Regions from separate parts of the Methylobacterium sp. E-016 genome, predicted to be linked through region 1. Evidence: predicted binding sites of a transcription regulator. Region 1 holds the regulator's gene; each other region holds the start of a gene.
The links. Region 1 encodes LexA, which represses DNA repair genes until DNA is damaged. Its sites were predicted from a motif close to TGTTCNNNNTGTGTTCNG; they were not measured.
Positions count from the first base shown of each region.

Region 2: the regulator LexA is predicted to act here: its motif matches at 1,166-1,183, upstream of MKK68_RS06770 (DUF3072 domain-containing protein).
Region 3: the regulator LexA is predicted to act here: its motif matches at 1,203-1,220, upstream of ruvC (crossover junction endodeoxyribonuclease RuvC).
Region 4: the regulator LexA is predicted to act here: its motif matches at 1,002-1,019, upstream of dinB (DNA polymerase IV).

Region 1 is NZ_JAKSYF010000072.1:69,106-71,300, reverse strand. It holds gene MKK68_RS07640 (NAD(P)-dependent oxidoreductase) at 1-499, shown strand, start outside; gene lexA (transcriptional repressor LexA) at 671-1,411, shown strand; gene MKK68_RS07630 (ComEC/Rec2 family competence protein) at 1,405-2,195, opposite strand, start outside.
Region 2 is NZ_JAKSYF010000064.1:48,630-50,824, reverse strand. It holds gene MKK68_RS06780 (DUF937 domain-containing protein) at 1-419, shown strand, start outside; gene MKK68_RS06775 (Flp family type IVb pilin) at 426-635, opposite strand; gene MKK68_RS06770 (DUF3072 domain-containing protein) at 857-1,153, opposite strand; gene MKK68_RS06765 (branched-chain amino acid aminotransferase) at 1,281-2,168, opposite strand.
Region 3 is NZ_JAKSYF010000115.1:106,939-109,133, forward strand. It holds gene MKK68_RS14845 (YceI family protein) at 1-585, shown strand, start outside; gene ruvC (crossover junction endodeoxyribonuclease RuvC) at 592-1,155, opposite strand; gene MKK68_RS14855 (hypothetical protein) at 1,334-1,624, shown strand; gene MKK68_RS14860 (YebC/PmpR family DNA-binding transcriptional regulator) at 1,635-2,195, opposite strand, start outside.
Region 4 is NZ_JAKSYF010000204.1:29,520-31,714, forward strand. It holds gene dinB (DNA polymerase IV) at 1-915, opposite strand, end outside; gene MKK68_RS29025 (FtsB family cell division protein) at 1,137-1,448, shown strand; gene pdhA (pyruvate dehydrogenase (acetyl-transferring) E1 component subunit alpha) at 1,659-2,195, shown strand, end outside.

The DNA.
Region 1 (2,195 bases):
CGGCTTCGGCGCGATCGCCCGCGAGACCGCCCGCCGTGCGGCGGCCCTCGACATGACCATCGCCGCCTTCGACCCGCACCTCGCGCCCGACGACGCCGCGTGGCGCCCGGCGCACGGCGCGGTGGCGAGCCTGGCCCTCGACGCGCTGGTCGCAACGAGCGACGTGCTCTCGCTGCACGTGCCGCTGACCGAGGCGACGCGCGACATGATCGGGCCGGCGGCGATCGCGCGGATGCGGCCGGGCGCGATCCTGATCAACGCCGCCCGCGGGGGCGTCGTGGACGAGGCCGCGGTCGCCGCGGCGCTTCGGTCCGGGCACCTCGGCGGGGCGGCGCTCGACGTGTTCGCCCGGGAGCCCGTGGACGCCGCGGGCGGCGCGGCGCTGATCGACGTGCCGAACCTCATCCTGACCCCGCACATCGCCGGCGTGACGCGGGAATCGAACGTGCGCGTCTCGGCGGTCACCGCCCGCGCCGTGCGCCGCAGCCTCGAGGGCTGAGCCCCGCAGCGCAGCGATCGAAAAGGGGCTCGGCGCGCGACGAAATTCGACGCACCGGTCGGATCGGCCGATGAGAACCCTTGCGGAACACTTGACGAACGTTTAACGTGTTCGTGTTTTGTTTCTGCGGCTCCACCTTCGTGTGGCCGCGCATTCTTGCGAGCCGCGCCGATGCTGACCCGTAAACAGCTGGATCTCCTGCGATTCATCGACGAGCGGATGCGCGAGGACGGTGTTCCGCCGTCGTTCGACGAGATGAAGGATGCCCTCGATCTCAAGTCGAAATCCGGCATCCACCGGCTGATCACCGCCCTGGAGGAGCGCGGCTTCCTGCGCCGGCTTCCGAATCGGGCTCGGGCGATCGAGGTGCTGCGCATGCCCGACGGCGCCGGCCGCTCCAGCGCGCCCGCCCCGGTGCCGGCAGCTCCCGCCGCGCCGCGCCGGTTCACCCCGAGCGTGGTCGAGGGCGGGCGCTCGAAGGCCGTGCCGCCGCGTCCTTCCACGACGCAGATGGTCGACGACAGCGGTCGCGCGGTGTCGATCCCGGTGATGGGCCGGATCGCGGCCGGCACGCCGATCTCGGCGATCCAGAACCAGAGCCACGCGATCACCATGTCGCCGGACTTCCTGGCCGGCGGCGAGCACTACGCCCTGGAGGTCCGCGGCGACTCGATGGTCGAGGCGGGCATCCTCGACGGCGACCTCGTGGTCATCCGCAAGCAGGACACCGCCAACACCGGCGACATCATCGTGGCGCTGATCGACGACGAGGAGGCGACGCTGAAGCGGCTGCGCCGTCGCGGCTCCTCGATCGCGCTCGAAGCCGCGAACCCGGCCTACGAGACCCGCGTGCTCGGGCCGGATCGGGTGCAGATCCAGGGCCGCCTGGTTAGCCTCGTGCGCCGTTACTGAAGGGTCTCGCCCGGCATCTCCGGGTTCGGGCCGTCCGCGGCCGGATCGTCGGGTGCCGGGTCGGCGTCCTCCGCCCGGGGGGGCGGTACGGCCATGCCCTGGAACGGGACGTCCTTCGGCTTGGGCTCGGCCGCGGGCGACGATCCGCCCGCTGCCGCGTCATCCGTTCCCTGGGGCGGGGGACGGACCATCGCGGGGCGCCACGGCAGCGTCCGTCCCGGCTCATGCGTGTCGGCCAGAATGAAGCCATTCGACTCGACGCGGATCGCCACGGCGCCGTGGCTGGCGAGGTAGGCGCGATCGATGACGAGGGCGGCGGCGCAGCCCGGCGGTGCGGCGAGCGCCGTGATCAGCACCGAGGCCTTGGCGCAATCCTGCGCGAAGCCGCGGCGATCCTTCAGAAGCGCCACCGCGCGCCCGTCGGCCAACCGAAGCGTGCATCCGATCCGGTCACAAACGGAACCGCCCGTCGCCTGCGCGCCCGGCCTGCCGTCGCCGTCGGCCTTCAGCCACTGCTCCAGCACGAAGTTCGACGGCCGCCCGAGGGCGACGAGGCTGCCGTCGGCGCGGCGCACCGCCGCCCCGCTGCCCTGGCGGTCGACGTAGATGTCGTAGCGGGCCGGCATCGTCGCCAAGCCGAGCCCAAGCAGCGCCGGCGGCAGGGCGAGCCAGCGTAGGCGCGAGACCGGGAGCGTCGCGAGCAGCAGCCCCGCGGCGAGGCACCCGAGCGCGGCGGTGCCGAAGGCCGGGACCACGACGTTGGCGCGCCCGAGCCCCTGGATCC
Region 2 (2,195 bases), on a different contig from region 1:
TGCTGCTGAACCAGCAGGCTCCGGAGGCCAAGCCGGCGCCCGCCCCGGCGCCCTCGCCGTTCGCGGTCGCGCCGGGCTGGGCCGAGATGATGAAGGCGTTCGTCCCGGCGCAGGCCGCGCCGGAGGCGCAGAAGCAGGCCGCCAGGCCCCCAGTCTCGAAGCCCCAGGTCTCGAAGCCCGCGCCGAAGCCGGAACCCGATGCCGCCGGCGGCATGTTCCAGCAGATGCTGAAGACCGGCGCCGAGGTTCAGGAACAGAACGTCAAGGCGATGCAGGGCCTGTTCGAGGCGTTCTGGGCCGAGGCCGACCCGGCCAAGGCGGCCGCGGCCAAGCCCTCGGGCACGACGCCGAACGCCGACCCCGCTTCGGAGCCGGACGCGTCGCACCGGTCGCGCAAGGGCCGGCCGGGGACGCGCTGAGGTTGGTCAGTTCTGGCTGACCGCGTTTCCGATGGTCTGGTAGACGGTGCTGACCTTGGACGCGTAGAGGCGCAGGCTGCCGACGATGGCCAGGAAGACCAGCCCCGAGATCAGGGCGTACTCGATGCTCGTCGCGCCGCGCGCGTCGGCGGCGAAGCGGCGCTTCGGCGGCACGGCTCCGGCCCCTTTCGACAGTTCGACGGCCGTCCTCGACATCGATGATCGCCTTCCTCGGCCGAACCGGCACACGGCGACCCTATCCGCGCGACCTTGAGGATGTTTTAACTCGATCGGCGACGGGCGACGGTCGCGGCATCCGCCGAAGCAGGATCCGTGCGACCGGCCGTTTTGCGGGTCCCCTCCCCCGCTTGCGGCGAGAGGGGATGGGCGCTCGGGCGACCCGTCGGGAGCGGGCCCCGCGGGCGCCTTCGCCCCGCTCAGCCGTGGCCGGCTTCCTTGCGCAGGGCGTCGATGCGCTTGGAGGCCTCGGCCTTGTCGATGTCGGGATCGAACGCCTCGGGCTCCTTGGTCTCCTCCGACAGGGTCTTGAGATAGGAGGCCTGCGCACCGGTCATCGGCTCGCCGCCGGTGGTCCACTGGTCGGGATCCTTGATCTGGTTCGACACGTCCTTCGGGTCGGTCTTCGGGTTCTCGTTCGAAGCGGACTTCGTGTCGGACTTGGCGTCGGACTTCGAATCGGACTTCGCCGTGGTCTTGGCAGCGGCCTTGGTCATCGGGCACTCACGCGTTCATGGAATGTTCCGTCAGAACGCGGCCCGCATCCCCGAGGTTCCCCGCCGGCCGGAACCGGCGGGGGATAAGACGCCTCAGGCCGCGCGAACCTTCAGGCTGCGCGAACCTTCAGGCTGCGCGCGCCTGCGGCTGCACCTCGGCGAGGTAGTCGTCCATCAGCGTCCGGGTGATCGCGCCCGGCGCGAACCGGTAGGGCCCGATCTCGGAGACCGGGGTGACCTCGGCGGCCGAGCCGGTGATGAAGCATTCCGAGAAGTCGGCCATCTCCTCGGGGCGGATGCGGCGCTCGGTGACCGCGAGGCCGCGGCGGCGGGCCAGCTCGATCACCGTCTGCCGGGTGATGCCGTTGAGGAAGCGGTCGGCGGTGGGGGTGTGGATCGCCCCGTCGCGGATGAAGAACACGTTGGCGCCGGTGCACTCGGCGACGTTGTCCTCGAAGTCAAGCATCAGCGCGTCGGCATAGCCCTTGTTCTCGGCCCTGTGCTTGGAGATCGTGCAGATCATGTACAGGCCCGCCGCCTTCGAGGCGCAGGGGGCGGTGCGGGGATCGGGCCGGCGATACTCGGCGATGTCGAGGCGGATGCCCTTCATCTTGGTGGCGGCGTCGAAGTAGCTCGGCCATTCCCAGGCGGCGATCGCCAGGTGGATGGTGTTGCCCTGGGCCGAGACGCCCATCATCTCCGAGCCGCGCCAGGCGACCGGGCGGAGATACGCGTCCTGCAGGCCGCTGACCTTGAGCACGGCCTCCTTGGCCGCGACGATCTCGGCGGCCGAATACGGCACCGCGAAGTCGAGCAGCTCGGCGGAGCGGCGCAGGCGCTCGGCATGGGCGAGGCTCTTGAAGATCACCCCGCCATAGGCGCGCTCGCCCTCGAACACCGACGAGCCGTAATGCAGCCCGTGGCTCAGCACGTGGATCTTGGCGTCCCGCCACGGCACCATGGCGCCGTCGAACCAGATGGTGCCCTCGCGCTCGTCGAACGGGATCACGGACATGGGAACGTCTTCCTGGAAATCGTCGCG
Region 3 (2,195 bases), on a different contig from region 1:
ACGCTCGCCCTCTCGCCGGCGCGGGCCGCCGACACCGCGACTGCCCCCAGCGCCGACCCGACGCAGGTCCGGCCGGGCACCTACCGCCTCGATCCCGACCACGCCAAGATCACCTGGTCGCTGAGCCATCTCGGCTTCTCGACCTATTACGGGCAGATCACCGACGTCACCGGCGACGCGACCCTCGACCCCAAGGACGCGACCAAGATCCGGCTCAAGGTCACGATCGGCACCGACAGCATCACCGGCGTGAACCCGAAGCTCGACGCGCATCTCCAGACGCCCGACTTCTTCGACACCGCGAAGTTCCCGAGCGCGACCTTCGCCGCCACCGCGGTGGAGGCGACGAGCCCGACCACGGCACGCGTCACCGGCGACCTGACGCTGCGCGGCGTCACCAAGCCGGTCGCCTTCGACGCGACCTTCAACCAGGCCGGCATCCATCCCGTCGACAAGGCCTACACCGTCGGCTTCGACGGCCGCGCCGTGCTGAAGCGGTCGGACTTCGGCATCGACGCCTACCTGCCGATGCTCGGCGACGAGGTCGTCCTGCGCCTCGAAGGCGAGTTCAAGGCGGTGAACTGATCTGCCTCAGCCGAGCTTGGCCAACGCCGCCGCGATCCGCGCGGCGCCCGGCCCGGCCGCGCCGGGCGGCGGGTTCGCGCGCTTGAGCGCATGGGCGCCGCGATGGTTGACGTGGGTGATGGCGATGGCGAGCGCATCGGCCGCATCCGCCAGCTTGAACTCGGCCTTCGGCAACAGGAAGCGCACCATCGCCTGGATCTGCGCCTTCTCGGCATGCCCCGAGCCGCAGACCGACTTCTTGATCAGGTTCGCCGCGTACTCGAACACCGGCACGCCGGCGAGCGCCGGCACCAGCAGCGCGATGGCGCGGGCGTGCCCGAGCTTGAGCGTCGCCTGCGCGTCCTTGTTGACGAAGGTCTCCTCGACCGAAACCTCGTTGGGCGAGAAGTCCCGCACGACCCGGGTGATGCCCTCGTGCAATTCGCGCAGGCGCAGCGCCAGCGGCAGGTCGCCGTCCGAGGTGACGACGCCGCAATCGACGTAGGCGAGCTTCGCCCCCGTCACCGTCACGACGCCCCAGCCGGTGCGGCGCAGGCCCGGATCGATGCCGAGGATGCGGATGGGCGTCATGAACCGGACCTTGGCCGCACGGCCGGAACGCCGTACCGGCTCTGTCTGAGCACATAGCGTGAACGAAGGGTTTCGCCAAACGGTCGCGGCTGGCCGACTTTCGAAACTGAGGCGATCGAACTACCGTCGGCTTCGCGGCGCGCCACGATGCGGGCCGAAACCTCGGGCGGGCTGGCGGATGAACACCCTCGATTGGCTGGTGCCGACCCTGGCCTTCCTCGCGCCGATGCCGCCGATGCGGCCGGAGCCGCCGAAACCGCTGCGCGGCAACGCCTGGGCGGCGGGCATGGTCATCGGCAGCGTCTGCCTGATGATGGTGCTGCCGATGTTCACGATCTGGAGCTTCTGGGGGCCGCACGATTCCTTCCAGGTCCGCTGCGAGGCCTCGGGCGGCCGCGTGCTGCAGGACCCGGCGATCGGGGTCGCGCCCTACCGCTGCGACCGCAGCGGGGCGGCCTCGCCCCGCTGACGCCCACGCCTCAGGCCTCGAGCTTGGCCACCAGCGCGTCGGACAGGGCGAAGTTGACGTAGACGTTCTGCACGTCGTCCTGGTCCTCGATCACCTCGACGAGGCGGATCAGCTTCTCGCCGGTCTCGTCGTCGACGTCGATCGTGTTCTGCGCCTTCCAGACGAGGCCGGTGCGGGTCGGCTCGCCGAAGCGCGCCTCCAGGGCCTTGGTGACCTCGCCGAAGGAGTCCTGCGCGCAGGTGATCTCGTGGCCGGATTCGTCCGAGCGCACGTCGTCGGCGCCGGCCTCGATCGCCGCCTCCAGCATCGTGTCGGCGTCGGCGACCGAGGCCGCGAAGCCGACCACCCCGACGCGGTCGAACATGAACGCGACGGCGCCGGTCTCGGCGAGGCTCCCGCCGGACTTGGTGAAGGCCGAGCGCACGTCGGAGGCCGTGCGGTTGCGGTTGTCGGTCTGCGCCTCGACGATCAGCGCGGCGCCGCCCGGGCCGTAGCCCTCGTAGCGGATCTCCTCGTAGGTCTCCCCGTCGGCACCGGCCGCCTTCTTGATCGCCCGCTCGATGTTATCCTT
Region 4 (2,195 bases), on a different contig from region 1:
CGCCTCCAGGCTGGCGCGGTCGCCGACGGGGGAAGCCAGGGAGCGCGCCCGCGTGACCTGCGCGAAGTCGGAGAACTTCACCTTCAGCGTCACGGTCCGGCCGCGCAGACCCTTGGCGGCGCAGGCCGCCGCGACCTTGTCGAGGATCGGCGCGAGGCGCTCGGCGAGGATTTTGAGGTCGGCGCTGTCGTCGGAGAAGGTGTTCTCGGCACCGATCGACTTGCGGATGCGGTGCGCCCGCACCGGGCGCTCGTCGATGCCGCGGGCCACCCCGTGATAGTAGGGGGCGGCGCTGCCGAGGATGGCGGCCAGATCCTCCAGCGAGCGGGCCTTGAGGTCGCGGCCGGTATGGATGCCGAGGCGGCGCATCTTCGCCTCCGTCACCGGGCCGATGCCGTGGAAGCGGCCGATGGCGAGGTCCTCGACGAAGGCCGGACCCATCTCGGGGGTGATCACGAACAGCGCGTCGGGCTTGCGGTAGTCCGAGGCGACCTTGGCGAGGAACTTGTTGTACGAGACGCCGGCCGAGGCGACGAGTCCGGTGCGCGCGCGGATCGTGGTGCGGATCGCCCGGGCGACGGCGGTGGCGGTCGGCAGGCCCTGCAGGTTCTCGGTGACGTCGAGGTAGGCCTCGTCGAGGGAGAGCGGCTCGATCACCGGCGTGTGCTCGGAGAATACCGTCCGGATCTCCTCCGAGATGCCGCGGTAGACCTCGAAGCGCGGGCGCACGAACACCAGGTCTGGGCAGAGCCGGCGCGCCGTCACCGAGGGCATCGCCGAGCGCACCCCGAAGGCCCGCGCCTCGTAGCTCGCGGCGGCGACCACGCCGCGCTCGCGCGAGCCGCCGACCGCGACCGGCAGGCCGCGCAGGGCCGGGTCGTCGCGCTGCTCGACGGAGGCGTAGAACGCGTCCATGTCGATGTGGATAACTTTCCGCACCGAGGCGGTCACTGCGCTGTCCCGTTCCGCGAGACCGCCGCACCGCAGGGCGGCCGCCTCGATGTTCGATCTTTGTTCCGACTATCCATCACCACGGGGCGCGGTTCAACCCATCCGGGCGCGGCCGTCCACCGCCGAGCGCACGATCGGCGGCCGCGGCAAAGGCTTTGTTAACCGACCCGGACGATGGTCGCGCCATGGTCGTCCGTCGCCGCGTCAGAATGGTCGTTTTGCCTCTCAGCCTCTGGACCCTGTCCGGGCTGGTGGTCGGCTACTTTGTGTACCAGGCCGAGAACGGCAACCGGGGCCTGGAGGCCAAGCGCGCCCTCAAGATCCAGGCCTTCGGGCTCACCCGGGAGCTCGCGGCGGCCAAGGCCGAGCGGGCGACCTGGGAGCACCGCGTCGCGCTGCTGCGCAGCGAGCAGATCGACCGCGACCTGCTGGAGGAGCGCGCCCGGGTCGTCCTCGGCCGGGTGCACGCCAACGACGTGGTCGTCATCGACCCGTGAGCGGGTACCGCCTCCAGTCCCGCGCGCGCGTCCCGGCTTGAGCGCGGCCCGCATCCGCCGTCCCGAGGGGATCATGCCGATCGGGCGTGCGGATCGGGCATGCGGATCGGGTATGACAACCACAAACACCTGTCAGAGCGTCGGCCCTCGCATTCCCGGAGCGCGTGTCCTAAACCGGGAGGGAACAGACGCCAGCACGGGAGCACGCCGATGGATGCCGCGAAAGATGCGGGGCAGCCCAACCCTGCCGCGGAGACGCCGGAGGCCGTGGCGGCCGAGCACCAGCCCGCACCGAACGCGCCGCAATTCACCCGTGAGGAAGACCTCCACGCCTACCACCAGATGCTGCTGATCCGCCGCTTCGAGGAGAAGGCGGGGCAACTCTACGGAATGGGCCTGATCGGCGGGTTCTGCCACCTCTACATCGGCCAGGAGGCGGTCGTCGTCGGCATGCAGATGGCCTCGGTCGACGGCGACCAGGTCATCACCGGCTACCGCGACCACGGCCACATGCTCGCCTGCGGCATGGACCCGAAGGGGGTGATGGCCGAGCTCACCGGCCGCCGCGGCGGCTACAGCCGCGGCAAGGGCGGCTCGATGCACATGTTCAGCCGCGAGAAGCAGTTCTTCGGCGGGCACGGCATCGTCGGCGCGCAGGTCTCGCTCGGCACCGGCCTCGGCTTCGCCGACGCCTACCGCAAGAACGGCAAGGTCAGCCTGACCTACATGGGCGACGGCGCGGCCAAC